Regions from separate parts of the Streptomyces sp. NPDC052496 genome, predicted to be linked through region 2. Evidence: riboswitches for the same ligand, from Rfam matches in the RefSeq annotation. Region 2 holds a riboswitch; the other holds the start of a gene.
The links. A riboswitch is a leader RNA that binds a small molecule or an ion and turns the genes downstream of it on or off. The one in region 2 is predicted to bind S-adenosylmethionine.
Positions count from the first base shown of each region.

Region 1 (3,399 bases), on a different contig from region 2:
CACCGCGTAAGTACGCCACCCAGAGGGCCCCTTCCAGAGACTGGAGGGGGCCCTCCGGCATGCCGGGGCGCCGGATAAGGTTTCGGCACCAGCAGGACTCGAATCCAGGAGTGTGGACCATGAACGTTGTGACCCCGGGTGGCGGCGACAGCGTGGCGGCCCACACCTGGCCGGCCGTACTGGACGCGCTCCTCCAGGGCCGTGACCTCAGCGCCGACGACACGGCGTGGGCGATGGACCGGATCATGCGCGGCCAGGCCACCGACGCGCAGGTCGCCGGGTTCGCGGTGGCGCTGCGGGCCAAGGGCGAGACGGTCGCGGAGATCTCCGGCCTGGTACGGGCGATGTACGCGCACGCCAACCTCATCGAGGTGCCGGGCCCGAGCGTGGACATCGTCGGCACCGGCGGCGACGGCGCCAAGACCGTCAACATCTCCACGATGTCCTCGATCGTGGTGGCCGGCACCGGCGCGAAGGTCGTCAAGCACGGCAACCGCGCCGCCTCGTCGGCCAGCGGCGCCTCCGACGTGCTGGAGAAACTGGGCGTCAACCTGGACCTGACCCCGCGCCGGGTCGTCGAGGTCGCCGAGGAGGCCGGGATCACCTTCTGCTTCGCGGTCAAGTTCCACCCGTCGCTGCGGCACGTGGCGCCCGCGCGGCGCGAACTGGGCATCCGTACGACGTTCAACGTGCTGGGCCCGCTGACCAACCCGGCGAAGGTACGGGCCCAGGCCACCGGCGTGGCCGACGCGCGGATGGCGCCGATCCTGGCCGGCGTGCTGGCCGAACGCGGCTCCAGCGCCCTGGTCTTCCGGGGCGAGGACGGCCTGGACGAGCTGACCACCACGGCCACGTCCAGGGTCTGGGTCGTGCGCGACGGCGCCGTACGCGAGGAGACCTTCGACCCGCGGGACGTGGGCATCGGCCTGGTGCCCGTGGAGGCGCTGCGCGGCGCCGACGCGTCGTACAACGCGGACGTGGCACGCCGCCTGCTGGGCGGCGAGACCGGGCCGGTACGGGACGCGGTGCTGCTGAACGCGGCGGCGGCCCTGGTGGCCCTGGAGCCGTCCGCGGCGCCGCTGACCGAGCAGATCACCGCGGGCATCGAGAAGGCCGCCGAGGCCATCGACTCGGGCGCGGCCCGCCGGGCGCTGGAACGGTGGGTGGCGGCCAGCAACGCCTGAGGCGGCTGCGGTGTGACGCGGGGCCCGGTCCGGGATACGGACCGGGCCTTGCGCGTCTCCGCTCGTGTGGCATGATGCTGCCCAGGTCACGAGTGACAGCGACTACGGCCCCGGCCCGCTGTCCGGCAACCCTCCGTCCGTGGCGGGGTGCCCCGGGTGATGACCAGGCCGCAGGCAGCGAGGTCTGCGGCAAGCGCGGATCCCTCGTGCCAGGGATCCTGGTCCTTGAGGGAGATCTCCCGTGATGAAGCGAATGCGTTAGGGCCCTCGGCCCCTTCTTCCGCACCCCTTTTTCCTTTCACCGCTGTCGGCCGGCCCCGCTTCCGCGTGCGTGCCCCGCAGCGAAGTCGCCCTGCTTTCACGGGAGTTCGCCATGCCTGTTTCCGCTGCCGCCGCCACTGTTGCCACCGCTGCCGCCTCCGATGCCGCCGTCTGCGCCCCGCTGCCCGTACTGGGGCGCGACGTCCTGGTCCCGCTCGTCACCGGTGGCGAGGTGGAGTACGCGGCGCTGGACATCGCCGCCAGTGCCCCGGCGCTCCAGCGCGTCTGGGACGACGTGGCCGCGTACGCCCCGTACTACGGCAGCGTGCACCGCGGCGCGGGCTACCTCTCGCAGCTGTCCACCGACCTGTTCGAGAACAGCCGGGCGGAGGTGGCCCGCTTCCTCGGGGCGCGGGAGGGAGACCAGGTGGTCTTCACCCGCTCCACCACCGACTCGCTGAATCTGCTGGCCGCGGCGCTGCCCGCGGACACCCGGGTGTTCGTCTTCGAGACCGAGCACCACGCCTCGCTGCTGCCGTGGGAGCAGCGCGCGGACGTCGAGGTGACGTACCTGGACGCGCCGCGTACGCCGCGGCAGGCGGTGGACACGCTGGAGCGGGCGCTGGCGGAGCGCGAGCCGGGCTCCGCTTCCGAGGGCTTCGAAAAGAGCGGAGGCGGAGCGCAGCGGAGCGAGAACGCCCTGGTCTGCGTGACGGGGGCTTCCAATGTGACCGGTGAGCTGTGGCCCGTACGGGAGCTGGCCGCGGCGGCGCACGCGCACGGCGCGCGGATCGTGCTGGACGCCGCCCAGCTCGCGCCGCACCACCCGGTCGACATCGCCGAGCTGGACGTGGACTGGGTCGCCTTCTCCGGCCACAAGCTGTACGCGCCCTTCGGGGCCGGCGTGCTGGCCGGGCGCGCGGACTGGCTCCAGGAGGCGGAGCCGTACCTGGCGGGCGGCGGCGCCAGCCGTACGGTCGCCCGCCGCGCGGACGGCGGGGTGGACGTCGACTGGCACACCACCGCGGCCCGCCACGAGGCCGGTTCGCCCAACGTGATCGGCGTGTACGCCGTCGCCGCCGCGTGCAAGGCGCTCACCGAGGCCGGCTTCGAGAACCTGGTGGCCCGGGAGCAGCAGCTGGTCGAGCGGGTACGGGCGGGCCTCGCCGAGGTGCCCGAGGTGAAGGTGCTGTCGCTGTTCGGCGACGACGCCCCGCGGGTGGGCGTGCTGTCCTTCGTCGTCCAGGGCTGGAACAGCTCGCACTTCGCGGCGGCGCTCTCCGCGGAGTACGGCATCGGCGTACGCGACGGGCTCTTCTGCGCGCACCCCCTCGTACGGACCCTGCTGGGCGCCGAGTCCGAGGCCCCGGGGGAGTGCGGTGCGCCTGAAGGGGCACCGGGCGAGCAGAGCCTGAACGCCATCCGGGTGAGCTTCGGGGCGGGCACGCCCGACGAGCACGTGGACCGCTTCGTACGGGCCGTCAAGGAACTGGTGACGCAGGGCGCGCGGTGGAGCTACCGCACCGAGGACGGGCGCTGCGTGCCGGACACCGCGGCGTGAGCCTTCCGGACCGCCCGCGCCGCGGCGCCCCGCTGTCCGGGCGCCGCGGCGCGGGTCTTTCGTCTGCGGGGGCGGTCCGGGTCAGGCGTCCAGGCCGATCGCGAAGGCCGCTTCCAGGTCGTGCTGGGAGTACGTACGGAAGGCGATGTGCGTCTCGGTGGAGGCGACGCCCGGCACCTTGCTGATCCGGCCGGGGATGACGTCGGCCAGGTCGTCGTGCTCGGCGACCCGCACCATGGCGATCAGGTCGTGCGCACCGGTGACGGAGTAGACCTCGCTGACACCCTCCAGTGCGGCGATCTTCTCCGCGATCTCCGGGATCTGGTCCACGCTGGTCTTGATGAGCACGATCGAAGTGATCACGGTTGGCTCTCTCCCTCGGCCGCCTGCTGC
Region 1 is NZ_JBFAUH010000035.1:45,894-49,292, reverse strand. Features, by position in the region: gene trpD (anthranilate phosphoribosyltransferase) at 120-1,184, shown strand; SAM riboswitch class IV at 1,269-1,386, shown strand; gene AB0L45_RS34430 (aminotransferase class V-fold PLP-dependent enzyme) at 1,558-3,006, shown strand; gene AB0L45_RS34425 (Lrp/AsnC ligand binding domain-containing protein) at 3,088-3,369, opposite strand; gene AB0L45_RS34420 (rhomboid family intramembrane serine protease) at 3,366-3,399, opposite strand, start outside.
Region 1: it holds a riboswitch for S-adenosylmethionine, as region 2 does, so the genes downstream of both, AB0L45_RS34430 (aminotransferase class V-fold PLP-dependent enzyme) here and thrC (threonine synthase) in region 2, are expected to answer to the same signal.

Region 2 (3,399 bases):
CCAGCGTCTTGAGCCCGTCGCCGGTGTTCAGCACGACGGTGGTCAGCGCCGGGTCGAGCAGGCCGTTCTCGATCAGCTTCTTCGTCACGCCCACGGTCACCCCGCCGGCGGTCTCGGCGAAGATGCCCTCCGTACGGGCCAGCAGCTTGATCGCGTCCACCACCTGCTCGTCGTCCACGTCCTCGACCGCGCCGCCGGTGCGCCGGGCGATGTCGAGCACGTACGGGCCGTCGGCCGGGTTGCCGATGGCCAGCGACTTGGCGATGGTCTTCGGCTTCTGCGGCCGTACGACGTCGTGACCGGCCTTGAAGGCGGTCGAGACCGGCGAACAGCCCTCGGCCTGAGCGCCGAAGATCTTGTACGGCTTGTCCTCGACCAGCCCGAGCGCGATCAGCTCCTTCAGCCCCTTGTCGATCTTCGTGAGCTGGGAGCCGGAGGCGATCGGGATGACGATCTGGTCCGGCAGCCGCCAGCCGAGCTGCTCGCAGATCTCGTACGCGAGGGTCTTGGAGCCCTCTCCGTAGTACGGGCGCAGGTTGACGTTGACGAAGCCCCAGCCCTCGCCGAGCGGGTCGCCGATCAGTTCCGAGCAGAAGCGGTTGACGTCGTCGTAGGTGCCCTCGATGCCGACCAGCTCGCCGCCGTAGACCGCGGCCATCACGACCTTGCCCGCCTCCAGGTCGTGCGGGATGAACACGCAGGAGCGGAAGCCGGCCCGGGCCGCCGCCGCACCCACCGCGCCGGCGAGGTTGCCGGTGGAGGAGCAGGACAGGGTGGTGAAGCCGAAGGCGCGGGCGGCCTCGACGGCGATGGCGACGACGCGGTCCTTGAAGGAGTGCGTCGGGTTGCCGGAGTCGTCCTTGACGTACAGACCGCCGGTCACGCCCAGCTCACGGGCCAGGTTGTCGGCCTTGACCAGCTTGGTCAGGCCGGGGTTGAGGTTCGGCTTGCCGGCGACGTCGGCGGGGACGGGCAGCAGCGGCGCGTAGCGCCAGATGCTGTTCGGACCGGCTTCGATCCGCTTGCGCAGGCCCTCCGGGTCACCGGCCGGCAGGTCGTACGCCACCTCCAGCGGCCCGAAACAGGACTCGCAGGCGAAGATCGGTCCGAGGCCGAAGCGCTCGCCGCACTCGCGGCAGGACAGCGCGACGGCGGGGCCGAGAGAGACACGGGAGGACGTGGTGCTTTCGACGGATTGCACAGCCATGGAGGCGAGGCCCTTTCTCCTCATCTTCCTCGCGACGCATCTCGCCACGAGACGGAATTGGCACCTTCCCTAGCCGGGAGCCTCGCGGGCCGCGCGCTGCGCGGCGACGGAGACCGGCTGGAGGGTTGCCGGGGCTTCAACGGGCCGTGTCCCTCTGCCCCTCTGGATGAGCGGTATGGCGCTGGGCCGCAGCCCAGGCGTTTGTCGCGACCCCGGCATGTCCGGGGCGATCGCGTTGTTCAAGACTGTAGCCGAAGGGCAGGGCGGTCGAGACAGCCGTCCGCACCGCGAGATGGATCACATCGCTGGTCCGGGAACGAAGGAGACGCGCACGTGCTGGAAGAGGTGGAGCGCTGGCTGGCCAGCCGGTCCTGGTCGGCCGCGGACCGCCCGCTCGACCGGCTGCTGGCCGCGAAGCGCGAGACGGGGCAGACGGTCTCCGTCGTGCTGCCGGCGCTCGACGAGGAGGCGACGGTCGGCGCGATCGTCGAGGCCGTCCGTACGGAGCTGATGACTCCGTCGGTGCCGCTCGTCGACGAGCTGGTGGTGCTGGACTCCGGGTCCACGGACGGCACGGCCAAGGTCGCGGCCGAGGCGGGCGCGCGGGTGGTCCACCGGGACGAGGTGCTGCCGCGGCTGCCCGCGCTGCCCGGCAAGGGCGAGGTGCTGTGGCGCTCCCTGCTGGCCACCGGCGGCGACATCGTCTGCTTCGTCGACGCGGACCTGCGCGAGTTCGACGCGGGCTTCGTCTCCGGGATCGTCGGTCCGCTGCTGACCGACCCGGACGTGCAGTTCGTCAAGGGCATGTACGACCGGCCGCTGGGTGAGGCGGCGGGCCAGGGCGGCCGGGTCACCGAGCTGGTCGCCCGGCCGCTGCTGAACCTGCACTGGCCGCAGCTCGCCGGGTTCGTGCAGCCGCTGGGCGGGGAGTACGCGGCGCGCCGGTCGCTGCTGGAGCGGCTGCCGTTCCCGGTGGGTTACGGCGTGGAGCTGGGTCTGCTGGTCGACGCGCTGCACACGGCCGGGCTGGACGCGCTGGCCCAGGTGGACGTGGGGGTACGCAAGCACCGTCACCAGGGCGGCCAGGCACTCGGCAGGATGGCGGCGGCGATCTACCGCACCGCGCAGCTGCGGCTGGCCCGCGGTCACCTGGTGCGCCCGCGGCTGACCCAGTTCGAGCGCGGCGAGGCCGGTTTCGTGCCGCGTACCTGTGACGTGGACACCGAGGAGCGGCCGCCGATGGCGGAGATACCGGAGTACACGGAGCGCCGCGCGGCCTGAGTGCGGGCCCGTGGGAGGTACGGCCCCGGGGCGCCGCGTAAACCGTGACGTGCCGCCCTCGCTGCGTACGTTTGAGCGGTTCGGTGGCGGGCTAGTCTCGCACCATGGTCTCCGAGCGTTCTGGTGCCCAGGTTCTCGTCGCGTCCAACCGCGGCCCGGTCTCGTACACGAAGGGGGACGACGGCACGCTGACCGCCAAACGCGGCGGCGGCGGGCTGGTCTCCGGTCTCTCCGCCATCGGCCCCGACGCCGGGGCGGTGTGGGTGTGCGCCGCCCTCGGGGAGGGCGACCGCGAGGCCGCCCGGCGCAGCGACGGCCACCTGGACACCGCCGACACGGGCGGCCAGCACGTACGCATGCTGGACATTCCCGCCGACGTCTTCACCGATGCCTACAACGGCATCGCCAACTCGGTGCTGTGGTTCGTCCACCACATGCTCTACCAGACGCCGCTGGAGCCCTCCTTCGACGACGGGTTCCGCGCGCAGTGGGCGTCGTACGAGGCGTACAACGCGGCCTTCGCGGACGCGCTCGCCGACGAGGCCGCGCCCGGCGCCGTCGTCCTCGTGCAGGACTACCACCTCACGCTGGTGCCGGGCCTGCTCCGCGCCCGCCGTCCCGACCTGCGCATCGGGCACTTCTCGCACACGCCGTGGGCGCCCGCGGACTACTTCCGGATGCTGCCGGACGACGTGGCCGAGGCGGTGCTGCTCGGCATGCTGGGCGGCGACCGGGCCGCGTTCCTGACGCGGCGCTGGGCCGAGGCGTTCGCGGAGTGCTGCGCCGCGGTGCTGGGCGCCGAGGTGGCGCGCGACGGGGACGGCGGGCTGAGCATCGTCCACGAGGGCCGGACGACCCGGCTCGGGGTGCACGGCCTGGGCGCGGACGCGGAATTCCTGCGGGAGCGGGCG
Region 2 is NZ_JBFAUH010000013.1:88,514-91,912, forward strand. Features, by position in the region: gene thrC (threonine synthase) at 1-1,207, opposite strand, end outside; SAM riboswitch class I at 1,225-1,380, opposite strand; gene AB0L45_RS18625 (glucosyl-3-phosphoglycerate synthase) at 1,541-2,488, shown strand; gene AB0L45_RS18630 (trehalose-6-phosphate synthase) at 2,593-3,399, shown strand, end outside.